3 regions of the Pseudarthrobacter sp. TAF60_1 genome follow, and region 2 is predicted to be linked to each of the others. Evidence: riboswitches for the same ligand, from Rfam matches in the RefSeq annotation. Region 2 holds a riboswitch; each other region holds the start of a gene.
What was found. Region 2 has a riboswitch for cyclic di-AMP ahead of AB4Y73_RS13680 (C40 family peptidase). Riboswitches for the same ligand answer to the same signal wherever they lie in the genome.

Region 1: another riboswitch for cyclic di-AMP. It lies ahead of AB4Y73_RS02960 (LysM peptidoglycan-binding domain-containing protein); the one in region 2 lies ahead of AB4Y73_RS13680 (C40 family peptidase).
Region 3: another riboswitch for cyclic di-AMP. It lies ahead of AB4Y73_RS16250 (hypothetical protein); the one in region 2 lies ahead of AB4Y73_RS13680 (C40 family peptidase).

The regions. Positions count from the first base shown of each region.
Region 1 covers NZ_JBFRDI010000002.1:143,835-154,247, reverse strand. Annotated here, with positions in the region: gene AB4Y73_RS02965 (coiled-coil domain-containing protein) at 1-1,098, opposite strand, end outside; cyclic di-AMP (ydaO/yuaA leader) riboswitch at 1,469-1,638, shown strand; gene AB4Y73_RS02960 (LysM peptidoglycan-binding domain-containing protein) at 1,643-2,452, shown strand; gene AB4Y73_RS02955 (dienelactone hydrolase family protein) at 2,519-2,650, opposite strand; gene AB4Y73_RS02950 (globin domain-containing protein) at 2,979-4,187, shown strand; gene ribA (GTP cyclohydrolase II RibA) at 4,206-6,065, opposite strand; gene AB4Y73_RS02940 (MarR family winged helix-turn-helix transcriptional regulator) at 6,195-6,722, shown strand; gene AB4Y73_RS02935 (alpha/beta hydrolase family protein) at 6,764-7,756, shown strand; gene AB4Y73_RS02930 (glutamate decarboxylase) at 7,753-9,153, shown strand; gene AB4Y73_RS02925 (class II glutamine amidotransferase) at 9,181-10,050, shown strand; gene AB4Y73_RS02920 (PEP/pyruvate-binding domain-containing protein) at 10,208-10,413, shown strand, end outside.
Region 2 covers NZ_JBFRDI010000011.1:85,646-96,058, forward strand. Annotated here, with positions in the region: gene AB4Y73_RS13675 (M23 family metallopeptidase) at 1-769, shown strand, start outside; cyclic di-AMP (ydaO/yuaA leader) riboswitch at 915-1,081, shown strand; gene AB4Y73_RS13680 (C40 family peptidase) at 1,152-1,829, shown strand; gene AB4Y73_RS13685 (NlpC/P60 family protein) at 1,981-2,745, shown strand; gene AB4Y73_RS13690 (HNH endonuclease) at 2,982-3,482, shown strand; gene mobA (molybdenum cofactor guanylyltransferase) at 3,527-4,204, shown strand; gene AB4Y73_RS13700 (DUF6457 domain-containing protein) at 4,201-4,524, shown strand; gene AB4Y73_RS13705 (molybdopterin molybdotransferase MoeA) at 4,535-5,944, shown strand; gene fdhD (formate dehydrogenase accessory sulfurtransferase FdhD) at 6,078-6,977, shown strand; gene AB4Y73_RS13715 (alpha-mannosidase) at 7,109-10,135, shown strand.
Region 3 covers NZ_JBFRDI010000015.1:29,034-39,446, forward strand. Annotated here, with positions in the region: gene AB4Y73_RS16205 (DUF222 domain-containing protein) at 1-844, shown strand, start outside; gene AB4Y73_RS16210 (zinc-dependent alcohol dehydrogenase) at 917-1,960, shown strand; gene AB4Y73_RS16215 (6-pyruvoyl trahydropterin synthase family protein) at 1,964-2,359, shown strand; gene AB4Y73_RS16220 (glycosyltransferase family 4 protein) at 2,362-3,429, shown strand; gene AB4Y73_RS16225 (nucleoside deaminase) at 3,483-3,989, opposite strand; gene AB4Y73_RS16230 (phosphatase PAP2 family protein) at 4,120-4,812, shown strand; gene upp (uracil phosphoribosyltransferase) at 4,854-5,489, shown strand; gene AB4Y73_RS16240 (VOC family protein) at 5,612-5,986, shown strand; gene AB4Y73_RS16245 (YdeI/OmpD-associated family protein) at 6,081-6,524, opposite strand; gene AB4Y73_RS16250 (hypothetical protein) at 6,703-7,395, opposite strand; cyclic di-AMP (ydaO/yuaA leader) riboswitch at 7,401-7,559, opposite strand; gene AB4Y73_RS16255 (ArnT family glycosyltransferase) at 7,766-9,838, opposite strand; gene AB4Y73_RS16260 (glycosyltransferase family 39 protein) at 9,845-10,413, opposite strand, start outside.

The DNA of each region.
Region 1 (10,413 bases), on a different contig from region 2:
TTCTTTCATCCACAGCTGCGCCAGGCATGGGAACTGGTCCTGGCCCCAGCCGTACGCGGACAGCCGCCCTGCAGCGTAGTTCCTGGCGCCGGCGGGGTCGTTTACCGCGCCGCCCGGAACAGAAGGTACGACGACGACGGGCGGCGGCGTCGGCGTCGGACTTTCAGCCGGAGGTGCTGGAGCAGGGTTCTGCGGTGCGGGGTTCTGCGGTGCGGGGTTCCGGGGTGCCGGGTTCGCCGGGGTCTGGGCGGCAGCCCGGGCGGCGGCTTCAGCCTGCCGGCGTGCTTGCTCCTCCGCTGCCGCGCGCTTGGCTGCCTGGGACACTTCGTAGGCAGCCAGCGCCGCTTGGCCCTGCCTGAATTCTCCTTCCACCGCTGCGGTGGTTCCCTTGAGTGAGGCGAGTTGGGCGGTGAGTTCCTGGCTGTGCCGCTGTTGTTCCGCGACCTGCTCCGACACGGCCTGCTGGGCTGCCTGGGCTGAGGACAGCTTGGCCTCGGCAACGCCGGCGAGGCGTTCCCGCTCAGCCTTGGCGGCGCGCTCCTGCTCGGCCAGTGCTGCCGAGATTCGTTCCGACTCAGCTGATTTGTGGACCAGCAAGGCTGTCTTGTCACTGACGATCCGGACGATGTCCAGGCCGTGGATGCTGTTCGACTGGATGGCGTCGAGCGCCACGAAGAAGCCCATGTTTGTGCCGCCGGTCTTGTAGGACTGTGCGGCGAGGGCCCCGATGTCCCTTTTGTGCCGGCCCGATTCCTCCTGTGCACGGGCCACCTGCGCGGCCAAGGCATCCACCCTGGAACTGGCAGACTGGAGATCGGTCTGGGCCACAGCGTATTCCGCAGCAGCAGTTACTGCGGCGTTGCCCAGCGCCTCCGCCTGAGTTTGCAGGCCACCGAGCAGATCTCCGATTCTAGTGACTTCAGCGGCCGTGCCGGCCTCGCTTTGCCGGGCCTTCTCCACGTCCTGCCAGGAAGGATACCCGCCGGGCGGAGCCTCGTCCGCGGCGTGCGCAGGCAGCATGGCAAACGAGGCGGCCGTGGCCAGTACAACCACTGCCGTGAGACCGGACAGCCACGATTTTTGCGCAAACGGGGACATAGTTCGTGAGCTTACCGGGCAAGTCCTAGATTGCGGCGAACATTGTCTCCCAAGTGGCTTGGTAGCCGATCCGAGCCATCCGGTAGGGTGCACGCTCTGCCCACGAGGCAACCTAAAGCCCACTCAGGCGTCTTTTTTTGAGGCAAACCGATCAGATGGATGACCCGACCGGGCATATACGCGTCCCGTGCGGTGACCTGCACCTTCATAGCCGAGGCCAGAAGATCCAACAAGGGAGCTAGGGTGAATTTTTGCCCTACATTCCGTTATCGGAATGTGACATTCGGGAAAAGAAGCGGTTATGGTCGTTTAGTGCCCTGGTTCAAACCGGGACATTCCCGTCAGTATGCCGAGCCCTGCCACTGACCCGGGACCCCAGACGCTATGCAACTGGCAGGGACGGGGGAACCACATTTCCGCGGCCTACACAGGCCTTGGGGTTAAGTCGGCATTCGTCCTGTCCTTCATGGCGGCATTCCCGGCCGGGTCTCTCCAACCCGAACCCGACAGCTCACCCCGCAGGCATGGGAGAGGCAATCACACCATGTCCAAGAAGTTCACTTCCGCACGCCATCGTGCAGTCACCACCACCACGTCCCGCGCCATGATGATCGGACGGCCGGCCCTTGTAGTGGCCGCCGCATCCGGACTGTTTTTCGGCTTCAGCGCCCCGGCCCACGCCGGCGTCCACGGACCTGACAATACCGGAACAGCCAATGCCCAGGGCCAGGTAAGCGCACCGGCAGCCGCCGCGGCTCCGGCCCCCGCAGCCAACGTCCACACCGTCGTCTCCGGCGACACCCTTGGCCAGATCTCCGCGGCCAACGGCGTAGCACTCAACGACGTCCTGGCAGCCAATGGCTTGTCCCTGACGTCGATCATCTACCCGGGCAACCAGATTCAGATTCCCGGCGCCGGACAGGGCGCAGCAGCACCGGCCGTGGCAGCACCGGCTCCGGCCCCGGCAGCGAAAGCAGCCCCCGCACCGGCTGCGCCCGCCAACACCGGCATCAAGCTGGCGTCAACGCCGGCCCCCGCGCCCACCGGCGCAGCCGGCTCGGCAATCCTGGCCTCCGCCTACTCCCAACTCGGGGTACAGCAGGACTGCACCGCCATGGTGGAGAAGGCACTGCGCTCAGTAGGCAAGAGTGTTGGAGACCTGGCCCCGGGCCAGTTCTTCCAGTACGGAAGCGTTGTTGGCACACCCGCCCCGGGTGACCTGGTGATCACCGCCGGCCACGTCGGCGTCTTCGCCGGCAACGGCCAGGTTGTCAGCGGCGGCGTGGACGGTTTCAAGACCGAGGTCCACTCCATCAGCTGGCTCCCGGGCGCCTCCTTCGTCCACGTAGCGTGACCCCCGCCGGCTGGACGGCGGCGCGCGGTGCCCAGCCGCCCGCCGTCGTCGGCCGCTGCTGCGTACTCAGGCGTGCTGCCCAAACCAGGACAATATGTCATTCCAGGCGGCGGCCGCCTGGGTCTGGTGATACTGTTCCCGAGTGTCATTGTGGAAGGCGTGGTCCACGCCCGGACAGACGGTGAGCTGATGCATCACCTTGGTGGTTAAGGCTGCCGCCGCCGTTACGGGAAGGCCATCCGGTATAGGTCGTTGGCTGCGATGACCGTCGAGTCCCGAGCGCTGCCCCGCAAATCCACCCGGTCTGCCAGTTCCTCCGGTCCCGGACACCAGGGCACGGACCACCTGGTCCCCCGATGCCGGTTAATGCTGGTGGAGCGGATGGATCACGCCGTCCGAACCGAGTGTCCCGCTGCAGGCTGGCTACTACCATAAGTCCCTTCTCCGCGCCCGGCCGGGCTGCTACATTGGCACGGCCAAGGCTGATCACGGCTGGGTTCAGCCGGTCAACACGGAAGGACGCATTATGCTCTCTGACACTTCCCGCCCCGTCATTCAGGCAACGCTGCCTGTAGTGGGTGAAAATATCGAAGAAATTGCGAAGCGGTTCTACAAGCACATGTTCGACGCGAGGCCGGACCTGCTCGACGGCCTGTTCAACCGTGGAAACCAGGCTGACGGCCGCCAGCAACAGGCGCTGGCCGGTTCAATCGCGGCCTTCGCCACCTACCTCGTGGAGAAGCCTGACCAACTTCCTGACCACCTGCTCTCCCGCGTCGCCCACAAGCACGTCTCGCTCGGCCTGAGCCCGGACCAGTACCAGATCGTCCACGACCACCTGTTCTGGGCCATCGTGGACGTGCTCGGCGATGCTGTTACTCCCGAGGTCGCAGCGGCCTGGGACGAGGTGTACTGGCTGATGGGAAACATGCTGATCAACAAGGAACGCGGGCTGTACGGCGCGGTGCACCTTTCCCCCGACACCATCTGGCGCACCTGGCGTGTGGCCCAGCGCATCCAGGAGACACCAGACGTCGTTACTTTCGTGGTGGAGCGCACCGACGAACGGGAGGTAAAACCCTCCCTGCCCGGGCAGTACGTGACCATCAAGATGCCCATGAAGGACGGCGTCCATCAGCCCCGCCAGTACAGCCTGACCCGCGCCGACGACGGGCAGCACCGGCATTTCGCCGTGAAGAGGGTCCACGGGCTCGCCACCCCTGACGGCGAGATGTCCAACCTCCTGCACCAGGACATCAATGTCGGCGATGAAGTGGTGCTGTCAGCCCCGTTCGGCGACGTGGTACTGGAGTACACCGACCGGCCGGTGGTGCTGGCCAGTGCCGGCATCGGCATCACCCCCATGGCCGGAATGCTCTCGCACCTGGTGAAGGCCGGCTCACAGCGCCGGGTGATGCTGCTGCACGCTGATGACAGTCCGGACTCGTTTCCGCTCCGCCATCAGGTCACCGAGGACATCGAGCGGCTGCCTGAGGGGTCCCTCCACAGTTGGTTTGTGAATCCGGCAGAGGATCAGGGGCCGGCCGGCAATACTTTCCAGGGTTTCATGGACGTCAATGCCGTGGAGCTGCCGCTGGACGCCGAATACTACCTCTGCGGGCCGTTGCCGTTCCTGCAGGCGGTCCGCAGTGCCCTGGTCGCCAAGGGCGTTCCGGCCAAGGACATCCAGTACGAGGTGTTCGGACCGGACCTGTGGCTGGCTGACTTCCAGTAAACCCCGGACCGGGCCGGGCTAGAACTGCTCTGCCGGAATGCTAAACCCGAGATCCAGGAGTCCGCGGCCGGCCTGTTCCAGGATCGGGTCCATGGTCAGCGAAGCGTGGTTGAGCAGCACGTTGACGTCGCGCTGGATCCGCTGGAGCGGGTGAGTCAGGCGGTGGACGCTGCCGCCTGAGCCGGTCAGGATGAGCCGGACTGCCTCGGCCGAGGCCTGTCCGCTGAGGCCGAGGGAGAGCCGGTACTGGGCGCGCTCCTCATCAGTGAAGGCAACTGGCCGGCGCCCGAAGGACGCGGACACCACCCGGACAGCTTCCTCCCAGTGCAGGCGTGCGGTGGCTACCTGGCCGTACGCCTGCGTGAACCGGGCTTGGGCGAGCGGCGAATCTGCCTGGCGCTTCTCCACCGTCTGCTTGACCTTCCGTACCATCATCAGGTTACGGAACTCTTTCAACGCATGCTCCGCGGCGCCGAGGGCCGCCGCCGGGGCAACCATGTTCAGGAACGTGGCCATGGGGATGTGGATGCTGGGGTCCGGATGGATGAAGCTTCCCGGGTTGTCGGCCGCCGCCAGCAGGCTCCACTCGAGGGCACGGTACGCCGGGACAAAGAGGCCCTCGGCCCTGAGATCGTTGCTGCCTGTCCCCCGCAGGCCGGCCGTGTGCCACACGTCCAGCAACTCAAGATCCGCCATCGGAACCAGGCACTGAAGCCGCACGCCGCCGTGCTGGACTGCCAGGAGCGCCCAGTCAGAATGCATCACGCCGGAGGCAAAGCTCCACCGGCCGGAAATGGCGAACCCGCCGGGGACCTTCTCAGCTGATCCGGGAGGGGCTCCGGTTGCCGCTGCCAAGGGTGCGGGGCCGGCGGCGAATACTTCGTCCTGTGCTTGCTTCGGCCACCGGGCCAGCATCCACACGTGCTCCACAAGGTGGCCTACGCTCCAGGCGGTTGAGACGTCACCCTGCGCGAGCCGGCGAACCACCTGCACGTAGGTTTCCAGCCCCATCCCGTACCCGCCGACTGCCTTGGGCGCGAGCATCTGGAACACGCCTGCTTCCTTCAGTTCGGCAATGGTAGCGGCGGGGATGCGGCGGAGCTCTTCGGTTTCCTCCGCCCGCTCCCTCAGCCGGGGAACCAGGGCGTCCACCCGCGCCAGAACCTCGTCATGCGTCGGGATGGGGGCGGAAGGCACCGGGGGGTCGACGTCCGGGAGGTTGATCGTATGCGCGGTGTGGTTCCGCTTGGCTGCCAGGTAAAGCCGGTTGGCGTCGGACAGGTGCACGCCCGTGGGGACCTGCTCCGCCACATCAACGCCAAGGGCCGTCAGCTGGCCCACCTTGTCCGGGTTGTTGGTGAGGAGGCGGATCCGGCCTGCGCCGAGGGCACCGAGCATCTGGGCAGCGGCGGTGTAATCCCGTTCATCTTCGCCACGCCCCAGCGCCACATTCGCTTCGTAGGTGTCCAGCCCGGCGTCCTGCAGGGCGTACGCGTCCAGCTTGGAGTACAGTCCGATCCCGCGCCCCTCCTGGCGGAGGTACAGCAGGAAACCTCCGACGGCGGCAATCTCCTCGACAGCCTCGCGCAACTGGGGACCACAGTCGCAGCGCTCGCTGCCGAAGACGTCGCCGGTGAGGCATTCGCTGTGCAGCCGGACGAGCGGGGCGGTACCGTCCGGTCCCTGGTCCAGGAGCCTCTGCTCCCACTGGCCGAGTCCAAGCAGGAGGTGTTCCTTGCCGTCGGCCAGGCCGTGGAAGGTCATCACCTCGGCCGTGGCAATGAAGCCATCGGGGAAGCGCAGGGGGACAGTCACCTGGCTGCGCACGGCAGCAGGTTGTTCACATGGCCGCGCGACGGTCTCGGTCAGGACGGTCATCTGTGCTCCTCGGGTCGGAACGAAAGTACTTGAATGTTGAAGTAAACAGTACTGTCGATTAGTTCACGACGCAAGTGATCTGGGGGTCAACAAACTTCATACGTGAAGTAAATCGCGTAGACTTCACCTATGGAAGAAGCCGACGAGCCCCGCTGGCTAAGCAGCGACGAACGCGAAGCCTGGCTGACCCTGGTGGGCGTCATGATGAAACTGCCGGCTGCTTTGGATGCCCAGTTGCAGCGTGACGCGGGCTTGAGCCACTTTGAATACATGGTCCTGGCGGGCCTGTCCGAGGCGCCGGGCCGCACGCGCCGGATGAGCGATCTTGCTGGCTTCACCGAGTCGGGCCTCCCCCGCCTGTCCCAAGTGGTGAGCCGGCTCGAAAAGCGCGGCTGGGTCCGTCGCTCCCCTGACCCCACCGACGGACGCATCACCTTGGCCGCGCTCACCGATGAGGGCCTGGCAAAAATCGTCAGCACCGCCCCGGGTCACGTGGAGGCCGTCCGCTCCCTGGTGTTTGATCCCCTGACGAAGGCGCAGTCGCGCCAGCTCGGCAGCATCGGCAAACGCATCCTCAGTGTGCTGGACCCGGACGACTACGGTCTGCGGAGCGCCGACGTCGGGGAGCGCAGGGGTGCGCCAATCGGGAATGCGTGAGGACGGTTGTCTTGTTCGCAGGGCACTGTGAGACTGTGGGCATGGCGAGTTCTGTTGAAGTGTCGTGGCAGCTGGATGGCATCACCATGGCGGGGACCGTCGTCCGGCCCGCCGGCGATGGGCCCTTCCCGTCGGTGGTTCTTGTTGCGGGCAGCGGCCCGACTGACAGGGATTGGTGTTCACCGCTGCTTCCTGGCAGCAACGGCAGCGGGCGGCTCTTCGCGGAGGCTTTTGCCCGTGCCGGGATCGCATCCCTCCGCTATGACAAGCGGGCCTCCGGGCCGCACGCGAGAGAGAACGTCACGAAGCTCATCGGAACAATGAGCATGCAGTCTCATCTCGACGAACTGGTCGAGGCGGTTCGGGTGCTCTCCGAACTGGACTTCATCGATTCCGCACGCATTGTCGGGCTCGGTAACAGCGAAGGCGCTCTGCATGTGCTCCACTACGCCACAACTCCCCAGCACGTGCCCTTCGCCGGCATTGTCCTCGCTGCACCACCCGGGCGCCCGATACAGTCTGTGCTGCTTTCTCAGTTGGCTCTTCAGTCCGCGCAGGTCCCTGGTGGCGCCGCGCTCATGCCGAAGGTCGAGGAAGCTGCCGCACGCTACGCAGCCGGACAGCCCATGAACCCTGATCCCGGCCTGCCCGACACCGTGAAGATGGTTCTCGCAAGCTTCGAAGCTCCCGTGAACCTCCCGTTCGCCCGGGAACTGTGGGTCGAGTCCACCTGCGACTCACTGGGGAAAGTGCAGGTCCCCACGCTGGTGCTGATCGGTGGACGAGATGTACAAATTGACGTACGTGCCGACGGGGGCCCGCTCCAGGAAGCCGCCGCTGGAATGACGAATGTGACCTTCGCCTTTCCGGCCAACGCCAATCACGTGTTCAAAGAGGACACCCGTGAGCCGGCCGAAGTCGCGGCCTCACCCGGGAACGGCTACAACGGGCCCGGCACCCATCTCGATCCTGAAAGCCTCGCGACGATCCTCGCCTGGCTGGGAGAGACGATGCGTTGGAGGGTATCTGCGTGAGCAGGTCACGCAGGACGCCCGCGCCTGAACCTGACACGGTCGTGGAGCTCAACCCCCTGTTCAGCCGGCCTGGGGAATCCACCGTCTTTCCGCGCTTCACCGTCCCGGCCGGGGAGTCCCTGCCCTCCACCGCCTATCAGGTTGTTCACGATGAGGCGATGCTGGATGGGAACTCGCGGCTTAATCTGGCCACGTTTGTCGGAACGTGGATGGAACCGGAAGCGGCGCGACCGTATGCCGAGACGTTCGACAAGAACATGATCGACAAGGACGAATACCCACAGACGGCGCTGATCGAGACCCGTTGCTGGCGGATGCTCGCGGACCTTTGGAATGCGCCCGAGCCGGCCAAGGCCATCGGCACCTCCACGATCGGCTCCTCCGAGGCGTGCATGCTCGGTGGCCTGGCCTTGAAGCGCCGCTGGCAGCACGCCCGGCGGGCGGCCGGCCTGCCGACGGACAAATCCAACCTTGTCCTCAGCTCCGCCGTGCAGGTGTGCTGGGAGAAATTTTGCAACTACTGGGAGGTTGAAGCCCGCTTTGTTCCGGTGTCAAAGGAACACCAGATGCTCGATGGCCACGACCTGGACCGGTATGTTGACGAAAACACCATCGGCGTCGTCGCCATTATGGGCGTGACGTACACCGGCGTGTATGAACCGGTCGAGGACATTTCGGCTGCCCTGGACGAAATTCAGGCACGCCGCGGGCTGGATATTCCCATCCATGTCGATGCGGCTTCAGGGGGCATGGTCGCTCCTTTCCTCCAGCCGGACATCGTTTGGGATTTCCGCCTCCCCCGGGTCGCCTCGATCAACACTTCCGGCCACAAGTACGGCCTCGTTTATCCGGGCCTCGGCTGGATCATTTGGCGGGACGAACACGCGCTTCCGGGTGACCTCATCTTCCATGTCAGCTACCTTGGCGGCGACATGCCGACCTTCGCATTGAATTTTTCACGGCCCGGCGCCCAGGTACTGCTGCAGTACTATCTCTTCCTCCGGCTGGGATTTGCCGGATACGAATCGGTCCAAGCCACATCCCGGGACGTAGCGCTCTACCTGTCCGGTGAAATCGGGGCGATGGAGGCCTTCACCCTGTGGAGCGACGGATCCGATATCCCGGTCTTTGCCTGGCAGCTCGCTGACGGGCACACGAAAAACTGGAACCTTCACCACCTGTCCGAGCGCCTCCGAATGAATGGCTGGCTCGTCCCGGCCTACCCCATGCCGGAGGGGCTGGGCGAGATCACGGTGCAAAGGATCGTTGTCCGCAACGGCTTCACCCGCGACCTCGCATCCAGCTTCCTGATCGATCTCAAAAAGGAAGTCGCCTACCTGGACGGGCTGACCGCTCCGATGCCCTCCAGCGGGACAACCCAAGCCTTCCACCACTAGCTGGCGGACGCCGACAAAGGAGCCATCGTGTGCCGACTGTTTGGCCTGCACGCAGGCCCCCAACCCGTCCGTGCCACGTTTTGGCTCTTGGACGCCCCGGACAGCCTCTCCAGCCAGAGCCGCCGGGAGCCCGACGGAACCGGCATCGGCACCTTCGACGCGGAAGGCAAAGCCCATGTAGCCAAGCAGCCGCTCGCCGCCTGGGAGGACCACGCCTTTGCGCGCGAGGCCCGGACCTTGAGGAGCACCACGTTCCTGGCCCACGTCCGCTATGCGAGCACCGGCGCGCACACGATGGTCAATACGCATCCGTTTGAGCAGGACGGGCGGCTATTCGCCCACAACGGCGCCTTCGGTGGCCTCGGAGGGCTCGATCAGCACCTGGCCAGGCTGGGGGTTACGGACCTCGTTCACGGCCAGACCGACAGCGAACGCCTGTTCGCCCTGATTACCGCGGAGAGCCGCCGGGCTGACGGGGACGTCACACAGGGTATAACTCGAGCCGTCACGTGGATCGCTGAGCGATTGCCCGTCTTCAGCCTGAATCTCATTCTGACGACGGCGACAGACCTTTGGGCGGTCAGGTTCCCCGCCACGCACGAGCTGTACATCCTGCAAAGAGACCCTGCCAGCGTCCACGGACCAGCTGCTCCCCTGGAGGCACGGAGCCACCGCATCCACGCCCGCAGTGAAGACCTCGCCCGTTCTCCCCACGTCGTCGTCGCCACCGAACCGATGGATCACAACCCGGACTGGCACCCCATAGCCTCCGGCGGGCTGGTGCACGTCGGCCCGGATCGCGTGGTCACAACGACTTTTCCTTTCCCGGAGAGCCCGGCGAACCTGCTCACCCTGTCTGACCTTGAACCGTCCGCCGCGGCCTCCCAGGCGTCCTAACCACCGTCCCTCTGGCGGACCTGAGGTTCATGCACTTGGGCTCTGCCCCTCGCTTAGGGTCGCCGCGACCGGTGGACGCCTGCTTGCGGCAGTGCCACTATGTGGAGAACCAGCCTCACTGAACGCCCCCGGATCCGGGCAGCAAGGATGCGCCGACATGACGTACGTCAACAACTTAGGTGATGTGGGACTGGACGACGTCGCCCTCGCCGGAGGCAAAGCTGTGGGGTTGGGCGGGCTGATTACGGCAGGCCTGCCGGTTCCCCCGGGTTTTGTCCTGAACACCGCGGGCTATGCGGATTTCGTGGCCACAAATCACCTTGAAGCCGACATCCTTGCACTGGCCACGCTGTCACCACAGGC
Region 2 (10,413 bases):
CCGCGCGGTCGAAGATGCCACCGCGGAGAGGCCCCGCGATCCGCAGCGCGAAGCTCGCCGCCGCCGCGGGGCCTTCCGGCAGGTCACCGATTTCGCGGCCGCCAGCGGCGTTGGGCAGAAGGCCGGCATTGCCCTTGCTGCAACGGGCCTGGTCCTGACCGTGACTGTGCCGGTGACGGGCCCGGTGATGGCAGACCAGCAGCCCGGCCACCCCGTTGCGGCAGTGTCGGCCGCCCCACAGCCGGAAATATCCGCAGAAGCGGGCGCCCAGATTGATTTCAGCCGATCCTCTGTGGTGACCCAGGGTGACCCGGACGGCAAACTGAAGCAGCTGTTGAGCGCGCAGTCGGCCGGATCCATCACGCGTGCTGCCTCCGCAGGAAGCCTTGGTCCACCGCTCGCCCAGCTCATTACGGCTTCACCGTTCGGCTTTCGAGTCAGCCCCATCACGGGTGGCGCCGGCGACTTTCACCGCGGTCAGGACTATGTGGCCCAGTGCGGGACCTCGGTCATGGCTGCCGCCAGCGGCACTGTGACGTTCGTCGGCTGGCACCAGTACGGCGGCGGCAACCGCGTGGTGATTGATCATGGCAACGGCCTGGAAACCACGTACAACCACCTGTCCTCGGCCAGCGTCAAGGTTGGCCAGACCGTGACCCGCGGCCAGGTCGTTGCCCTCAGCGGCACCACCGGCGCCTCCACAGGCTGCCACCTTCACTTCGAGGTCCAGGTCAACGGCGACGTTGTTGACCCCACAGGCTGGCTCTAAGCCCAAATGATGGCAAACTCTCAAATCGCAGTGACATGCCGTGACCTGAATGTGACATTGGTTCCGAAGTCCTGTAACGTCTAAGGCGCGTCAACTTTTCCGAAGTTGACGTTCTTGAGTGGATTGCCTAGCTCTGCCACCGCTCAAGGTCCGTTCGCATGAATTCGTCTGGCAGGGGCGGGGGAACCAATTTTGGCCTTCGATTTCTGAAGGCCTTGGGGTTAAGTCGCATAGCTTCCCAGGAAGCAGCGCGGCCGGGTGCACTCCCATCCGAATCCGACAGCTCACCTCGCAGGCATTGGGAGAGGCTACCTTCGTGTCTTCACGTCATAATTCTGCGCGCCACCGTGCGCAAACGGTTCGCACCAATCCTTTGGGCTCCGTGTCCAAGGCAGTAAGTGCAAATGCCGGGACCGTAGGTCGCCAGGCTGCTGTCATCGCAGCCGCGTCAGGTCTCATCCTGACCATGGGGCTTCCGGCCAACGCTGCGGACACCACCGCTGGTGTGTCCGCGTCCACCGAGTCCGGCTCCGCGCAGGCTGCCCTTGCCGTCACGGCCGCACCCACTGCCACTGTCTCCTTTGAGCGCCCGGTAGTGAAGACCACGGCCGCGCCCGTGATCGAACGGGTGCGTGCGCAGTCCACGGCTACGGAAACAGCAACGGCAAGCCGTGCTGCTGACGTAACCAAGGATGCTTCGGCCAAGCTCGCGGGCACCGTTTCCTCCGCAGCAGCGTCGGGCCTGGCAGCCATCGCCTACACGGGCATCGGCCACCCCTACCTCTGGGGCGGCACCACTCCCAATGGCTGGGACTGCTCCGGCTTCACCCAGTGGGTCTACGCCCAGGCCGGTATCAGCATTCCCCGCACCAATGCCTGGACCGCCATGCGGCCCACCTCCACTCCGTCCCCCGGTGACCTGGTTATGCAGAACGGCGGAGCCCACGTGGGCATCTACGTCGGCAACGGCATGATGATCAGCGCGCTGAACCCTGGACAGGGCACCCTGCTGCACGCCGCTGCGGCAACGGGCACGTCCTCGTACTACACCCTGGGCTAGTCCGGACTCCGGACCTCCTCCCGTTTCTTTCCTGGAAACTCTTCGCTAAATCCCCGTTCGGGGCGTGCCGGCGTACCCCCAAGATGCCGGCGCGTCCAAAGCCCCTGGGCTGCCATCGCGGCCCTGAGGAACACGAAAGAGAGAAAAATTAATGACTACACGTGCAACTGTTGCACGGCACCGCGCCGAGGTCACCAAGACCAACTCGCTGGCTGTCATTGCCAAAGCAGTCGGCGACAACGCCGGCGGCATGGGCCGTCAGGCCGCGGTTATCGCCGCTGCCTCCGGTCTGGTCCTGACCAGCGGTATCGCGGCCAACGCCGCTGACACCAATGTTCAGCGCGAAGCGGCTTCAACCGCCACCTTCGAGGTGGGGACGGCAGCACCGGCCGTCATTTCGGCTGAATCCACCATTGCCATCTCCTACGAGAAGCCGGCAGTTACCACCACGCCGGCTCCCGTCGCGGAACCCGAGCCCGTTGTTGAGGCCGCTCCGGCCGCTCCTGCCGCTCCCGTAGCCCAGCCCGCGGCAGCCATCAAGGTGGCTTCTTCCGCCCCCGCTGCACCGGCCGCTCCGGTCGCTGCCAGCGGCAAGGGCCAGGCCATCCTGTCTGCAGCGTACGCCCAGCTGGGTGTCAACCAGGACTGCACCATGCTGGTAACCAACTCTCTCGCCGCCGTGGGAATCCACTTCCACGACTGGCCCGCCGGCTACCTCTCTCTCGGCCGCACCGTGAGTGCAGCAGAAGCACAGCCCGGCGACCTGATCTACTACGCAAACGGTGGCGCAGGCATGGCCCACATCGCGGTCTACGCAGGCAACGGCCAGGCCGTGCACGGCGGCTACAACGGCAACCAGACCGTTGTATTCAGCGCCAATGTTGGCTCGGGACCGGTTTTCATCCGCGTGTCCTAGTTACTGTTTGAGCCTTTCAAAGGACCCCCGCCTGGTGGTGGGGGTCCTTTGCTGTCTCCTGCCCTTTCGGGACGCGGCGGCCAGGGAGCAGCCCGACCCGTCAGGACGGTCGGACCGGCGATTAGTTTAACCGGGCATTTTTTGTTTACTCTTGTGGTGTCGATCCATAGCCCGGATATGCCGGGGGCAGCCGGCCCTCGTGCCCCTGACGGGTGCGGCCACAAAGAGGTAAGTGCATGCGCACTCTCGTTCTGAATGCTGGATATGAACCGCTGGCGGTAGTCACCTTCCGCCGGGCGCTGGTGCTTGTGCTAACGGGCAAGGCCAGCGTTATCGCCGAGGGCGATGACCCCGTGGTGGGTCCGCAGGAGATCCTGGGCCGCCCGTCCGTGATTCTCCTGAATCGCTACATCCGCCCGAGATATAACCAGAGCACCGCGGTCAGCCGCCGCGGTGTGCTCCGCCGGGACGGTCACCGCTGTGCTTACTGCGGCAAAGGCGCGCACACCATCGACCACGTGCAGCCTAAATCGCGTGGCGGCGCCGACTCGTGGGAGAACCTTGTGGCCGCGTGCCTTCGGTGCAACAACAGCAAGGGTGACCATACGCCGGCTGAGATGGGCTGGAAGCTGAGGTTTGTGCCTGAACCGCCGCACGGCACCATCTGGCAGATCAAGGAGCTCGAGAAGCCGACGCCGGCCTGGGATCCTTTCCTGCTGCCTGAACGCGCCGCCTGAACGCTACCGGAGCAGTTAACTTCCGGCGCAGCTAGGCTGGGCGTGTGGATGCAAACCCTTTCAATTTTGATGCCGTCATTCTCGCCGGTGGGCGTTCGGCGCGTCTGGGCGGCGTCCCCAAGCAAGGGCTGACGTACGACGGCGAAACCCTGTTGCGCCGTTCGGTCGCCGCCGCCGGAGGTGCCCGGACCGTCGTCGTAGTGGGTCCTGATATCGCCGAAACTCCGGCCGGCGCCCTCAAATGCCGGGAGGATCCCCCCTTCGGTGGTCCGGCCGCGGCCATCGCCGCCGGGCTCGCAGCACTGGAGAAGGCGGACGCCCGCCGCCCGCCCTTTACCCTGGTTCTTGCCTGTGACATGCCCAACGTCCGGCAGGCGGTAGCGGCCCTTCAGGAGGGATTGCTTGCCGCCGGCCCGGGGGCGGGATGGGACGGGGTGGTGGCTGTCTCCGAGGATGGTCGCCGGCAGCCCCTGGTGGGTTTTTATAGCACGGCCGCGCTACAACGTTCCGCGGCGAAACTTGCCGCCAACGGCGAATTAATGAACGGGTCGGTCCGGGCACTCCTTGCTAGTCTTGACGTTAAGCCTGTCGCCGTTCCGGCCGGCTCCACGGCAGACGTGGACACATGGGACGATGCCGCCGCACTTGGAGTGGCCGGCCCTGGTCCGCTTGGTGGATTCCGGAGCGAAGCGGCCGCAGATGATTTGGGAGGCAGAGCGTGAAAAGCCAGGATGAGACGCTGGAAGAGTGGTGCAGGTCCCTGCTCCAGGCCTATGACTTGGAGGACGTCCAAATCGACGTCAACGCAGTCCTGTCGCTGGCCGGAGTTGCGGCCCACTCCGTAGTGCGTCCAGCCGCCCCGCTGACGACGTTCATTGCCGGCCTCGCTGCGGGCCTGGCTGCCGGATCGGGGCAGGCGCCCGACTCCACGGCCATGACAGCGGTCATGGACCGCGCCCGGACCCTCGCGGCGGACTACGACTCGGATGCGTCAGCGTCTGAAGCCACCGCTCCCAAAATCACCGGGGCCTCCGTCGAATGATCACCGTCGAATGACCACCGCCCCCGGCGATGAAGCCGGGAGCCCCGACCCGCAGCATTCCCCGCCCCCACCCGAGGCCCACCCAACCCACCTGGCCCACACATGGGAAGAGGCACGCCAAGCAGCCTTTGACAGTGCCACGCCGATTCCCCCCGGACGGGTCCCGCTCAGCCAGGCCCTGGGCCGGGTACTGGTCGAAGACATCACGGCCCTGCACGACATGCCGCACTACGCGTCCTCGGCCATGGACGGCTGGGCGGTCAACGGCAGCGGCCCATGGATCGTGGCGGAGCCCGGCCAGCGGCTGGCTCCGCATCAGGCAAGTCCAATCGTTACGGGCGGATTGATCCCGCCCGGCGCCAAGGCGGTGCTGCGCAGTGAGAGCGCGGTGCTGGGCGCTGACGACGACGGCCTGCCGCTTTTGCTGACGGGCGGGACTGCCCGCCCGGGCGAGCCCAGTAACGGCCAACACATCCGGAGAGCCGGCGAGGAAGCGGCCGAGGGGGACATCCTGGTGAAGGCCGGGGTGACCCTGAACCCGGCACACCTGGCCGTCGCCGCGCTGGCCGGGCATGATGACCTGATGGTCCGGGGGAAGCCCGTGGTCAAACTTCTGCTCACCGGCTCCGAAGTGGTTGCCCAGGGTCTGCCTGACCCGGGGAAGGTCCGCGACACGTTCGGCCCCCAGCTTGCATCCGTGGTGGAGATGCTCGGCGGCCTTTACTCCGGCCAGGAAAGAATCGGCGATTCCTATCCCGAATGGCTGGCAGGGCTGGAGGACCTCGCGCCGGAGGTTCCCGACCCCGCCGCGCTGCCTGCCGACGTCGTCATCACCACCGGCGGGACGGGGCTCTCCGCCACGGATCACCTGCGCCGGGCTGTGGCGGAGCTGGGCGGTCGGCTGATCATCGACGGCATCGCCATGCGCCCCGGCCACCCTGCTGTCCTGGCTGAACTCCCCGACGGGCGTTTTGTGCTGGGGCTGCCCGGAAACCCCTTGGCCGCCATGATGGCGCTGTCCACGGTGGGTACACCCTTGCTTGCTGCGTTGGGCCACGGGGCCATGCCGCCCGTCGAGCACGTCCCCTGCGGCACCACCATTGAACCGGAGCCGGGCCGGACACGGCTCATGCCTTTCCGGCTCCTGTACGGCATGGCTTCGCCCGCCAAGCACACCGGTCCGGGGATGATGCGCGGGCTGGCATCGGCACACGGCGTGATGGTTGTCCCGCCGCACGGAGTGCAGCTCGGTGAGCCCGTGCCTGCCTTCGCTTTGCCGTGGGGGCCGCCGCTGCCGGGACCGGAACCGGCCGGCGCCAAACCCAAAACCCGGTCAGCCGCCAAGGGCGCCACCAAAACCGCAGGCAAGGATATGGCGAAGCCCGCAGGCCCGGTGGACTGGAGCGCCCTGCTCGGCTGACGGGCTCAGCCCAGTGCCTGGCTGCAACGGCCCTGCTGCACGGGCTCCAGCCCTACTCTGCGGGCACCGGGCGTTCCGCACAGGCCCGTCGGTGGTGCGATGATTGACCTATGAACAGGATGCCAGGCCGCTGATGGGACGCGTTACCCAGCGCCGCAAGGTGCACAAATACGTCCTGGACGGCTCGCCCGCTGCCCTGGAGTTCCCCATCCGTCACCGTGAGGACGTCCTCGCTGTGGAAGAGCCGCTGGAGATCCGGCTCGGCCAGCTTTCGTTCTCGGTGACAATGCGGACTCCCGGTGACGACTTTGACCTGGTGGCCGGATTCCTGGTGTCCGAAGGAATCATTTGGACTCCCGAGCAGCTTGTTTCGCTGCGGTTCTGTGCCGGTGAGGACGAAAATGGTGTTCAGACGTTCAACGTCGTGGAGGCCCAGCTAAGGCCTGACGTGGAGCTTCCGTCCAAAGGGCGGAACGTGTTCACCTCGAGCTCTTGCGGCATCTGCGGTACGGACTCCATCGAAGCCGTACGGAAGTCGTCCCGCTACAGCCCGGCGGCGGATCCTGTGACCATACCGGCGGACGTCCTGGCTACCCTGCCTGACCGGCTTCGGGAAGCGCAGGCGGTGTTTGACACCACCGGAGGCGTCCATGCCGCGGGCCTCTTCCGGATAACCGACGACGGCGGCGTGGACCTGTTGTGCCTGCGCGAGGACGTGGGCCGCCACAACGCCGTGGACAAGGTAGTGGGCTGGGCACTGCGGGAGGGGATGCTGCCGCTGACCGGCCTGGTCCTGCAGGTATCGGGACGGGCATCGTTTGAACTCGTCCAGAAAGCTGCACTGGCAGGGATCCCGGTCCTGGCGGCGGTAAGTGCGCCTTCGAGCCTGGCCGCAGAGCTTGCACAGGCCAGTGGCATGACGCTTGCAGGGTTCAGCCGAGGCACGAGCCTGAACGTCTATGCCGGCCAGGAAAGGGTCACCCTGTCCGCCCCCGACGTGGCCGAAGACGCCGCAACCGGGGTCGCGGGATAAGTCCTGCTAACGCTCCTGGGACGGGAACTGGTACTTGGCTATTGGGCTACTAGCCGGTAGATTTTATCCATCGATTGGACAGCGTTGTCCGGCGTCGAATGATCCAATCCACGTATCTAAGAGGGTTTACAGTGCATGACGACCGCCGGATTACCGAAGTCCGACTGGGCCGGTTTGTCCGCGAGCGGATCAATCCTGCCGTTTACACACGCAGTGTTCCCCTCACACTGAGCAGTTGGGAAGCGCCCGGCGAACCGGTCGCCGTGATGGAAGCCCTGCGTCATGATTTCCTCCCGCAGGAACACGGTGCCGCCTGGGGCCGGCCGTGGGGCACCAAGTGGCTTCGGCTCCAGGGCGATGTTCCTGAGGCCTGGGGCACGGCGCCGGACACCACAGTGGAGATCGTGGTGGACCTCGGTTTTATCAACGAAGCCCCGGGTTTCCAGTGCGAAGGCATCGCGTGGCGTCCCGACGGCACCATCATCAAGGCGATTTCGCCGCGGAACCAGTACATCCCGCTCAAGCTGCTGGGCAGCGGCATAGCGGTTGACTTCTATGTTGAGGCAGCTGCCAACCCTGATATGGCGCAGGGGTGGACCTTCGCCGCAACCCCCTTGGGGGACAAGGCGACTGCGGGCACGGCGCCGCAGTACAGGCTCGGCACGATCGCCATTGCAGAACTGAACCGGACGGTCTGGGAGCTCCAGCAGGACGTCTGGACCCTCTCCGGACTAATGCATGAGCTTCCCGTGGAGCAGCCGCGGCGCCATGAGATCCTCCGTGCGCTGGAGCGCATGATGGAGCAGATGGACCCGGACGATGTGCCCGGTACTGCCGCCGCCGGCCGCGCCGCCCTGGCCGAAGTCCTGTCCCGTCCCGCATATGCGTCCGCGCACCAGTTGGTGGCCACCGGTCACGCCCACATCGACTCCGCCTGGCTGTGGCCGGTGCGTGAGACCATCCGTAAGTGTGCCAGGACGTTTTCCAATGTCGTGTCCCTGATGGACGAGGATCCGGATTTTGTGTTCTCCTGCTCCTCGGCCCAGCAGTTTGCCTGGATGAAGGAGTTCTACCCCGAGCTCTTCGGCAGGATCCGGGAGAAGGTTAAGGCAGGGCAGTTTGTTCCGGTGGGCGGGATGTGGGTCGAATCGGACACGAACATGCCCGGCGGCGAAGCCATGGCGCGCCAGTTCGTTGAAGGCAAGAACTTCTTCCTGCAGGAATTCGGCGTCGAATGCCGCGAAGCCTGGCTGCCTGATTCGTTCGGATACTCCGCCGCCCTGCCGCAGATTGTGCGGTCGGCCGGAAGCCGCTGGTTCCTGACGCAGAAGATTTCGTGGAACCAGGTCAACCGGATGCCGCACCACACCTTCAACTGGGAAGGCATCGACGGTACCCGGCTCTTCACGCATTTCCCGCCCGTGGACACCTACAACGCCGAACTGACCGGGCGGGAACTGGCGCATGCTGAACGCAATTTCCGTGATCATGGGCGCGCCAACACTTCGCTGGTGCCGTTCGGCTATGGCGACGGCGGCGGCGGACCCACACGTGAGATGCTGGCCGCCGCGCACCGCACCGCGGACCTCGAGGGCTCACCCAAGGTCCGGATAGGTTCCGCCGAGAGTTTCTTCACCCAGGCGGAAGAGGGCTATGCGGCCCTGCCGGTATGGGTGGGGGAGATGTACCTTGAACTTCACCGCGGGACTTACACCAGCCAGGCCAACACCAAGCGCGGCAACCGGCGCAGCGAACACCTGCTTCGCGAGGCCGAACTCTGGTGCACCACAGCAGCTGTCCGCAGCTCTTTCGCCTACCCGGGTGCCGAGCTGAAACGCCTCTGGCGGCTGGTACTCCTGCACCAGTTCCACGATATCCTGCCTGGCAGTTCCATCGCCTGGGTCCACCAGGACGCGGAGCGCAACTACGCCGCCATCAGTGCCGGCCTGGAGGCCATCATCGGCCAGGCCGCGGCCGCACTGCTGGGGGAAGGTTCGCGGACGTTCCTGCTCAACGCCGCACCCCACGCGCGCAACGGCGTCCCGGCACTCGGCGCCGCCGAGCCGGCCATCGAGGGCCAGTCTGTGCAGGCCACCGGGGCGGGCGGCGGTTTTGTGCTGGACAACGGCATCATCAGGGCTGTCGTAGACAGCGATGGCCTGCTCACGTCCCTCACCGACTACGCCACGGGCCGCGAAGCCATCGCCCCCGGATCGCGCGGCAACCTGCTGGAACTGCACCGGGACACCCCCAACGAATGGGACGCCTGGGACATCGATGAGTTCTACCGCCGCAACGTTACGGCCCTGACCGACGTGCAGGACGTCCGGCTGGAGCACGTCGGAAACAGTGCCGTCGTGGTGGTGCAGCGGATCGCCGGTTCGTCCCCGGTCACCCAGCGGATCACGCTGGACGTCGGCAGCGACTCCCTCGCCATCACCACTGCCATTGAGTGGCAGGAGAGCGAGAAACTCCTCAAGCTGGGTTTCCCGCTTGACGTCAAGGCTGACCGCTCGGCTGCCGAAACGCAGTTCGGGCATGTCTTCCGGCCCACGCACAACAACACCTCCTGGGAGGCGGCGAAGTTCGAGATCTGCGCGCACCGCTGGATCCACGTGGCCGAACCCGGCTACGGCGTGGCAATTTCAAACTCGGCCACCTACGGCCATGATGTCACCAGGAATGTCCGGGAGGCCGACGGCGGGACCACCACCTCAGTGCGCCTCTCCCTGTTGCGGGCACCGAAGTTCCCCGACCCGGCAGCCGACCGCGGACACCATGAGCTGACGGTCACCATCCGCCCCGGTGCAGGAATCGCCGACGCCGTTGAAGAGGGGTACCGCACCAACCTGGCGCCGCGCCTGGTTCGCGGCGGCCGCGGCGTGGAGCCGTTGTTCACCGTGGACAACCCTGCGCTGGTCGTCGAGGCCGTCAAGCTGGCGGAGGACGGTTCGGGCGATGTGGTGGTCCGGCTCTACGAATCCCTGGGCCAGCGCTCGGCCGGTGCCATCAAAGCCGGCTTCCCGGTTCAGGGCGTGCAGGCAACGGATCTTCTGGAACGCCCCGTGGACGCGCCAGGGGTGACGCCCGCGGAGCAGGGCAGCGTCAGCCTGGCCCTTCGCCCCTTCCAGTTGGTCACGTTGCGGTTCGCCCGGTAGCGCTCCTGGAACACCGCAGCCGGGGCGGCACCCGCGAACTGGATATTTCCAGCTGGATCTCTCGTCCGTCCCCCAGCAGACCGTACTCGAAGCCATCGAGTTGCTGGGTACTGAGGTGCTCCCGCTCGTGCAGCGTGAGCTGGGAACCACTTCTGCTGAGGCCGCTGGGTCACCGGGCGCGCTTGACGCGGAGCGGTAACGGGTTATGCCCTTAAGCAGGCTGAGTGGGGGCGGTCCCCAACGGCCGCCACCACTCATCCCCCCAATGCGCGCAAAGG
Region 3 (10,413 bases), on a different contig from region 2:
GGACGGCATGGCCTGGCTCTCGGCGTACCTGCCGGCGGACACCGCGTCCGGGATCTGGGAACGGACCACCACCGCCGCCCGCGCCATGCAGGGCCCCGACGAGCCCCGCACGCTCACCCAGATGAGGGCGGACATCGCGGCGACGTTGCTCCTTGGGGGTATTCCGGACCGTGAGGACAGCTCTCGTGAGGCAAGTGCTTCCGAGGTGGCGTCGACCGGTGGGGCAGGCGCCATGCCTGCCGTCGAATCTGACGGTCCTGGTGGCCCTAGCGCCGGGGTGCCGTCGCCGCGGGCGCAGGTGCTGATCACTGTCCCGGTCATGGCTTTGCTGGGTGTGACGGAGGAGCCGGCAATGCTGGACGGGTATGGGCCGATCCCGCCGTCGATGGCCCGGAAACTGGTGGCCGATGGTGCCGAGTCGTTCCATCGCGTCCTGATCGACCCGCGCGACGGAGCCCCGCTGGAGATCGGCCGGAGCAGTTACCGGGTGACCAAAGCCCAGCGTCAATGGCTCAGGCTCCGGGACGGGAGGTGTCCGTTCCCGGGCTGCGGCAACCAGTCCCTGGACAACGAGGCCGACCACGTTCTCGCCTGGGCCGAAGGCGGGGCTACCGGGATCAGCAACCTGGGTCAGCCCTGTCCGAGGCACCACAGACTCCGGCATACCACCGGCTGGACCCCCACCAAACCCAGCAAGGGCGAACCACCGGGCTGGATCTCACCGGCCGGACGGCACTACCGAAGCGAACACCCCGACTGGGAACCACCCCACTGGCCTCGGCTGGCTATTCCGGATGCCACCGGCCGGGGATCGACCGCCGATGCGTTGGAACCTCCTGAATGAGTGCTGCCACAACACAGTTCGACCGACGCGACTTCCTCAAGCAGCCTCCAGCGGACTAGATTCATAAGCAAGATGACTACTTCAGACGAACTGACTCCTCAGGCAGCTCAGGCAACGGCATATTGGACCACCGGCCCGGAACGCGGTGAACTCCGGACTGAGGTGCTGCCTGTCCCGGGGCCCGGCGAAGCGCTGGTCCGCACGCTGTACTCCGGCATCAGCAAAGGCACGGAAATCGTGGTTCATACCTGCTCCGTCCCGCCCCGGGTGGCTGAGGCGATGCGCGCGCCACACCAGGAGGGTTCGTTCCCTTCTCCGGTGAAGTTCGGTTATCTGTCTGTCGGCATCGTTGAAGGGGGCCCGGAGGACTGGATGGGCCAAAAGGTCTTCTGCCTGAATCCCCACCAGGACCGTTATGTCATCGATACCGCGGCGCTGACCAGAATTCCCGACGGCGTCCCCGCCCGCCGCGCAGTGCTTACCGGGACTGTGGAAACAGCCATCAACGCGCTCTGGGAAGCAGGCCCAAGGATCGGTGACAGGATCGCCGTCGTCGGTGCCGGGTTGGTGGGCGGAATGGTGGCGACGCTCCTGCGCACGTTCCCGTTGTCCCGCCTGCAGCTCGTGGATCTGGACCCGGAACGGAAGCAGCTAGCGGACAAGCTGGGCGTGGAATTTGCCCACCCGGATGATGCCAAAGCGGACTGCGACATCGTGTTCCACTGCTCCGCCTCCCAGGAAGGTTTGGAACGCAGCCTGCAACTGGCCGGCGACGAGGCGGATGTCATTGAAATGTCCTGGTACGCCAACCGTGATGTCACCTTGCCGCTCGGCGAGGATTTCCATGCCCGCCGGCTCTCCATCAGGGCCAGCCAGGTGGGTGTTGTGGCCCGGGCACGAAGGCACCGGCGAACCACCGCCGAGCGCCTGAGTTTGGCAGTTTCGCTTCTGGCGGACCCGGTGTTTGACGCCTTCCTCTCCGGGGCATCGCCCTTCCTGGACCTGCCGGACGTGGTGCAGAGCCTGGCCGACGGCAAACTCGAAGCCCTGTGCCATGTGATCGAATACCCCGGCAACAACAGCTCAGCCAAAACCGACCCCAAAGACAGGACGTAGCCCGTGTTCAGCCTGACCATCCGCCGCCACTTCATGATCGCCCACAGCCTCCCGCGCGAGGTTTTCGGCCCCGCCCAGGCCCTGCACGGGGCCACCTTTGTGGCGGAGGTGACGTTCCGGCGTCGTACTTTGAACAACGATGCGATAGTGCTGGACATCGGAGCTGCCGGCGGCATCATCGAAGATGTCCTAGCCGGGCTCAACTACACCAACCTCGATGAGCACCCTGACTTCGCCGGAAAACTCAGCACCACCGAGGCACTGGCCGAATACATCGCCCAAGCTGTGGCGGGGAAGATCAAGGACGACGCCGACGGCCGTGAACTTGCCGGCATCGACGTCACCCTGCGCGAAAATCCTGACGCCTGGGCCACGTTCGCCCTTGACCTGTCCGCCTGACCATGCGCGTCAGGTTCCTGGTCCCCGGCAACATCCGCCACAACTCAGGCGGCAATGTCTACAACGGCCGCCTCGCCGAAGGTCTGCAGAGTTTGGGCATCGACGTTGAGGTTCTCGCCGTGGATGGGGCCTGGCCGGATGCCGGGAACAGTGAACGACGGCGGCTGGGCAGCCTGCTGGAACGAGGCGAACCAGAGGCGGAGGGCAAGTCAGCCACGGTCACCGTGGTGGACGGGCTGATCGCGTGCGGTGCCGCTGGTGAACTGGAGGCTGCCGCTACTGCGGGGCACGGCGCGTGGATCCTGCTCCACATGCCGTTCCCCGATCATTCCGACGGCGAACGGCGGGCGCTCCAGGCAGCCGCCGGCGTGATCTGCAGCAGTACGTCGGCCGCGGACCACGTCAGGGAAACGTACGGCCTTGCGGCAAAGGTGGCGCTGCCCGGTACGGATTCCGCGCCGGTTGCTGCCGGTTCGGACCCCGCGCACCTCATCTCGGTAGCGGCCCTGCTGCCCAACAAGTGCCAGCTGCTGACGGTGGAAGCGCTCGCCAAGCTGCAGGACCTGGCCTGGACCGCATCCCTGGTGGGTACGGACGGCGTCGACCCCGCCTACGCGGCGGAGGTCCGGGCCGCCATATCCTCGCACGGATTGGACCACCGGATTCGGCTGACCGGCCAGCTCGTTGGCAACGCCCTGACGGACGAATGGAACCGGGCCGACCTGAGCGTGCTCGTCTCCCGGGCCGAAGCGTTTGGCATGGTGGTTACTGAGTCGCTGGCACGCGGAATCCCGGTCATCGTGCGGGCCGGCACGGGGGCCGTGGAGGCGCTGGGCCTGGCCGCCCTGCCGGTCCTGCCGGGAACCGCCGTCGTCCTTACCGGCAGTGAAAGCGACGAACCGGAGATTCTCGCAGCGGCGATCCGGAATTGGCTGGCTGACGCCGTACTCCGCGCAGATTGGCGGACAGCTGCACATGCCGCCCGGGACCACTTGCCTGGCTGGGAATCCACAGCACGCAAGGTGGCGGCGCTCCTCGGTGTGCTCCCTCAGATGCACCATCAGGCATGAACAGGCACGCGGCAACAGCCGCCGGCCTCCAGGATGAAAGCTCTACCCTCTGCCTAGAGCTTGCCGCGGTGGGCGGCGAAGAAATCCCTGAGCAGGGCCCCGCACTCGTCCTCCCGGATGCCGCCGTAGACCTCCACCCAATGATTGAGCCGGCGCTCGCGGAGGACGTCGAACACCGATCCGGCCGCCCCGGCTTTCTCATCCCACGCACCGAAAACCACCCGTGGGATCCTGGCCAGTACCACGGCTCCGGCGCACATGGCACACGGTTCAAGCGTGACCACCAGTGTGCAGTCGGCCAGTCGCCAGCCATCCCCGGCCCCTCCCTCACGCTTCGACAAGGCACGCAGCTTCTCCGCCGCCTCGCGGATGGCAACGATCTCGGCGTGGGCGGTGGGGTCGCCCAATTCCTCCCGCTGATTCCGTCCGGAACCCAGCACGACGCCGTCGGGCCCTATAACAACGGCGCCGATGGGCACGTCCTCGGTAACCAGTGCGCGCCGGGCTTCGTCAAGGGCGAAGCCCATCCACTCGTTGTGTTTCTTGTCGCCCGGTGCCATGGCTCAATGATAGTTTCGAGGGATATCCGTCCTTGCCACCCACTGACGCCAGGAGGAATTCGTGGATGTTGACACAGTCAGGGGCCGTGTAGGCCGCTGGTTCAAACCCTACGCGGCGCTGTGGATCACCATGCTGGTGGGTGGTGTGCTGGTGGTCATCATGGCGCTGCTGGGTGCCGAGGTCTATGACAACGTGGTGGACGACGTAGGTTTGGCCAACCTGGACAAACCTGCCCTGTCGTTTGCCGAAGGCCTGCGGAACCCTTGGCTGGATTCGGTGGTGACCGGGTTTACGAATATCGGTGGCGGTATAGGAATGCCCATTCTTGCCAGCATTCTTGTCGCCTGGCTGACATATGTGGGAAGGACCTGGCGCGCTCTGATCGTGGTCGGCGGGGCCGCGGCGTTTTCCGTTACTGCCACCACCATCGGTAAGAAGCTGGTTGGCCGCACGCGGCCGGACCACGCGGACGCGGTGCCGCCATATGAAGACTCGCCTTCCTTTCCCAGCGGCCACACGCTGAACACCACAGTGGTGATTGGACTGGTGGTCTACCTGGCGTGCGTGCAGTTCCAACGGACGGTGGTCCGGGTGTCACTGATCACCGGCGGAACGCTCTTCATCGTTGCCATGGGACTGAGCCGCGTTTTCCTGGGGCACCATTGGCTCACGGACGTCATGGCGGCGTGGCTGCTCGGACTGGCGTGGGTGGGAATCGTGATCCTGGCCCACAGGCTTTTCCATGTATTGCGGAAACGCGAGCATGCCGGTCCGGCTCCCACGTTCGAACACCCCGTCATCCGGGACGAACAGCCGAGCTGACTCGCGGCAGGGGCAGCCGGGCCGGATGATAGTTTTGACCCATGCGCACTCTTGTTGTGGACCACCCGCTGGTCGCCCATAAGCTCACCGTCCTGCGGGACAAAAACACCCCGTCTCCGGTCTTCCGGATGCTGACGGAAGAGCTGGTGACACTGCTCGCGTACGAGGCCACCCGTGATGTGCGCACCCAGCCTGTGACCATCGAAACGCCGGTAAGCACTACGGTTGGCACCGCCTTCACGAAGCCGACCCCGCTGGTGGTCCCCATCCTCCGCGCCGGCCTCGGCATGCTCGAGGGCATGACCAAACTGGTCCCCACGGCTGAGGTGGGATTCCTGGGCATGGCCCGCGACGAGGAAACGCTTGACATCATCACCTATGCCGAACGCCTGCCGGAGGACCTCACCGACCGGCAGATCTTTGTCCTGGATCCCATGCTGGCCACCGGCGGCACCCTGCGCGAGGCCATTAAGTTCCTGTTCAAGCGCGGCGCCTCGGACGTCACCTGTATCTGCCTGCTGGCCGCGCCTGAAGGCCTGGCGAAGCTGGAAGAAGAACTTGCTGACGCCAACGTGACCATCGTCCTGGCCTCCATCGACGAAAAGCTGAACGAGAAGTCCTATATTGTGCCGGGCCTCGGTGACGCAGGAGACCGCCTCTACGGCATCGCCGGCTAAACGGCGGAATTTCAGGCTGAGGGTTTGGCTGCTGTCCTTCGGGCGGCAGATTGGCCAGCCGGACCCGCCACAGGAAATATCCAGGCCTTTCGGATTCGGGAGGCCACCGCTAGCCTGTGCGGATGGACTGGAAACTTGAACTTGTCTTTGTCCCCGTGTCCGACGTGGACCGCGCGAAGGATTTCTACGTCAACAAAGTGGGCTTCAACGCTGATTACGACGAGCGGCCCAGCGAGGGCATCCGCTTTGTCCAGCTGACGCCGCCCGGCTCCGCCTGTTCCATCTGCATTGGCGAGGGCCTGAATGACGCCCCGCCGGGTACGGCCCCAAGCCTGCAGATGGTGGTCAGCGACATCCAGGCCGCCCACGACCACCTCAAGAACAACGGCGTTGACGTCAGTGACGTGGACGTTCAGGACTGGGGCCATTTTGTGTATTTCGCGGATCCTGACGGCAATAGGTGGGCCGTGCAGTACATTCCGGGCCGCGAACCCTGAGTCGCCGGACCGCGAACCTTAAGGCCTGAGCCACGAAACCTCGGTTGATTCACGTAGGCGACGCCGTGCTGCGGTTGGATGCATTGGCGGGAGATCATTTCTTTCCGGCCTTGAGGTCGGCCACGGCCTTCATGATCCGGCGAGCTCGTGTTTCCGCCGTCTTGGCGTCGCCGATCGGCTCCACGTATCGGCGCTGTGCGCTGTAGTTCAGCGTGCCGTAGAACGCCTGCGCTTCCGGTTCGGCGGCCAGGGCGGATGCGAGGTCGTCCGGGACTTCGACGATGCGGGGCTGGGTGTCCAGTTCAACGTCCACTTCCACCGTGTCACCGGACGCTACGCCGGTGAAGTCCCGGTTCGCGGTGCTCACTCCAATCAGGTACTGCCCGCCCATGACCGCAATGCTGCTCCGGTAGCTCTTGCCGTTGAGGGTCACCACCACCGGCGGACGCTTGCCCGCCCCCAGTTCCGCCACCACCTCCTCGGGGACCTCAATGCCTGCCTTGTTGCCGCTGCCCACGATAGTGGTGGTGAATTTCATGGGCCAAGTATGCCCCGGCGCCCCGAATCATGGGAAGGACACGAACCATGGGAAGGAAGGGGCCGCCGGGAAGGAAGGGCCTGCCGGGACAGTGGACGGCAGCGTGGATGCAAAACAGCAGGCCCTGAACCGGGGGATTCAGGGCCTGCTGCGGCTGTGCGGATTCCGGGGAATCGGTTTAGTACCAGTTGTGTGACAGGTGGAAGTTCAGCGCACCGCACGGCGACTGGTAGCGCTCCTGGATGTAGTTCAGGCCCCAGTTGATCTGTGTGCGGTAGTTGGTGAGGTAGTCCGCGCCGGCGCTCGCCATCTTCTCGGCAGGCAGCGACTGGACGATGCCGTATGCGCCGCTGCTGGCGTTGGTTGCCGTGGTGGTCCAGTCGGATTCCTTGGTCCACAGCGTCTGCAGGCACTGCATCTGGTCCGCGGACCAACCGTGGCTGGCCAACTGGCCGGCGGCGTAGGCCTGCGCTCCGGCGGGGTCATTCACGGCTACAACAGGCGCCGGCTCCGGTGCGGCGGCCGGCACGGGTGCAGGCGCTGGCACGGGTGCAGGCGCTGGCGCGGGTGCAGGCTCGGCGGCCTGCGGGGCTACGCTGATTTCTGCAGCGGCAGGTTCCGGTGCCGGTTTGGCCTGCATCTGGGCCTTTTCCATCGTCAACTGGGACTCGATGTCGGCAGTGGACAGCTTCTGGGTGTCGCTGACCGCTGTGAGGCCGCCGGACTCGGACACCTGGCCTGCTGCGCCCAACCCGACGAGGAGTGCGAGCGCCGTACCGACTACGGCCACGCGCTGTCCCAGGGAGGGAATGCGGTTGCGGAGTTTATTTGACCCGTCCTGCGGGCGCGTTTGTACCTTGGATTCAGACATGATTGATCGCCTCTCACACCTGCGGAGTTAGCTGTCGGGTTCGGATGAGGGCATCCGGCCGCACGGAACATCACGTGCTGGCTTCACCCCAAGGGCACTAAAAGCCCGGGACTCTGGGTCCCCCGCCTCTGCCTCGATCGAACGGAATCCGGGGAGTGGCAGAGCTTGGCGTCATCCGGATGAGAGGTCCTATTGGCGGCCTCACTCTATCGACGGTACAGGAGCCGACCGCATAAGTCACATTTTGGTAACGAGCATCACGATGGCGGCGTGTTGCCTTGTGGTGTTCGGCGGACTTTGAGTGCGGGAAGACTTTCCGCTTTCAAAGGAGGGCCCTGCGTGAGTGCGCAGGGGCCATTCAGTGCACGTTCTATCCGGTCAGCGCGTAGACAGTGGTTCCGCCGATGGTCTGGGCCGGGAAGGTCGCTGCCACCCATTGTGCTATCTGAGAGGGAGCGTCCGATCCGCTGGTGGACCGCATCGTTCCGCCGGCAATGAAGTAGTGGACCTTACCTTGCCTCAACAGATCCTGGAACTGGGCAAGGCTGGGGGAGGGGTCTGTTCCATTGAAGCCACCCACGGGCATAACCGGCAGTTCCGTGGCCAGCTGGTAGCCGGCGGCATTGTTGGAACCTACGACGGCGGCGGCCCAGGTGTAGCGGGAAGCGTCGCTTTTCAGCGCTGCAACAAGCTCGGACGACGGCGTGGTGGCACCTAGGAGGCCACCCATTCCGCCGGCCTGCCGGCCTGTGCCGCTCGGCCGGTTGCCGTTGCCCTTGGCATTGGCGTTGCCGTTGGCGTTGCCGTGGGCACCGAAGCCGTTGCCGTTTGCGCCGTTGCGTGCCCCTCCAGCGGGGCTGCCTATTCCGCCGGCAGCAGGGCCGCCCGGACGGAAACTGTCGGCGCTCGTAGCCGGTCCGGCGCTAACGATCGCGCCGCTGTGAGCGACGGCCGCCGTTGACAGCGAGAAGGCCAGCGGTCCGGAGAGGGAGGCAGCGACGGCGAGGACCGCCGTCGTCCGCTGAACGGAACGGAACGGCATGTACCTGCCGGACAGCACACCTGCGGCGCCGGCGAGCCCGCACGTCAGGACCAGCCAGCGGAGCCACGGACCGTAGGCAGAGGTGGTGCCCAGCAGGGCGAAGGCCATGAATGCCGCAGCCGCCACGGCGGCTGAGAGAAACAGGGCTGCGACGGGCTGCCGCCGGTGCTGCCACAGAAGGACACCGCCCAGCCCGGCCAGCCCCGCGATGCCGGGCGCCAGCGCCACCGCGTAGTAGGGGTGGATAATGCCCGCCATGAAACTGAACACCAGCCCGGTGACCAGCACCCACGAGCCCCACACCATGACCGAGGCCCGGACAGCGTCCGTGCGCGGTGCGCGGCGGCCAACCCACAGCAGGCCGGCGGCGAGGAGCAGCACGGAAGGCAGCAGCCACGCTATCTGGCCGCCGAATTCGGTGTTGAACATCCGCAACAGGCCGGGAATGCCCCATCCGTTGCCGCCGCCCACGCTTCCGGTTTCCTCGCCGGTCAGGCGGCCTAAACCGTTGTAGCCGAGCGTGAGCTCAAGGATCGAGTTGTTCTGCGAACCGCCGATGTAGGGCCGCAGGTTCGCGGGCGTCAGCTCCACTGCGACGAGCCACCAGCCGGCCGCGACCAGCATGGCTCCGCCCGCCGCCGCCAGATGCAGCAGGCGCCGGCCGATTCGTCCCGGAGCCGCCAGAGCGTAGGCCGCGGCAAAACCGGGAAGCACCAGCAGTACCTGGAGCTGCTTGGTTAGGAACCCGAAGCCCAGGAACACCCCGGCCAGCGTCAGCCAGCGCACCCTGCCGTCCTGGATAGACCGGATCGTCGCGTATCCGGCAGCAGTCATGAGCAAGACCAGCAAGGCGTCGGGATTGTTGAAACGGAACATCAGCGTGGCCACCGGTGTGATGGCCAGAACCACTGCCGCCAGCAGGCCGGCCCGGTGTGCCAGCCGGGTATCGCCGGTGGCCGGTGCCGCCGCCCGCCGTACCGCGAGATACAGCAGCCAAGCCGTGGCTACGCCCATGAGTGCTTGGGGGACCAGGATGCTCCACGAGCTCAAGCCGAAGAGACGGACTGAAAGGCTCATGAACCACAGCGAAGCCGGGGGCTTGTCAACGGTGATGGAATTGGCGGCGTCGGAGGAACCGAAGAACCAGGCATTCCAATCCTGTGAACCGGCCTGCGCCGCCGCTGAATAGAACGCGTTGGCCCAGTCCGAGGCGCCGAGGTTCCAGAGGTACAGCACCGCCGTGGCCGCCAGGACCACCGCCAACTCCAGACGCTGGCGGAGATGTGGTGGACCGCTCTGCGCAAGTCCCGCCTGAGGACGGCCCGCCTCCGGACCGCCGGCGTGCACGCCCGTTATTTCCCGGGGATCGCCGGTGGCGTGACCCGGAATGTTGATGGCCACAGCGTGCTACTTCGCCAGCGCGTACACGGTGGAGTTGCCCACGGTCTGGGCCTGGAAGTTGGCCTGCACCCACGCTGCGACCTCAGAGTTGCCGCCGCGGCCCCCCGTGCCGGCTCCGCGCATGCCCCCGCCACCCATGCCGCCGCCTTCGATGAAATAGCCGATCTCGCCCTTGGACACCATGTCCTGGAACTGCGCGAGCGTCGGGTACGGATCGCCGCCGTTCCATCCGCCCAGGGCGATCACACTGGTATTTGTTGCGAGTTCCAAGCTGGCCGCCTGCGTAGCGCCGGAGACAATCGCGGACCACTTGGTGGTGGTGGTTGAGAGCAACGCGGTCACCGCGGAGTCCGCCGTTCCTTCCCCGCCGGGGCCGCTGCCGTCGTCCCGCAATCCGGCTGTGCGGTTTCCGAAGGCGCCACCGGAGGAACCTGCGGGGCCCGACGTCGGGATGGAGCCCGAGTGCGCGGCGGCAGCAGTCGCCAGCGTCCAGGCCCCGGTCCCCAAGCCTCCCGCAAGGAGTGACACCACGACGACGGCAGCGGCCGAGGCCGGCCGGAACCTGCCCGCGGTGC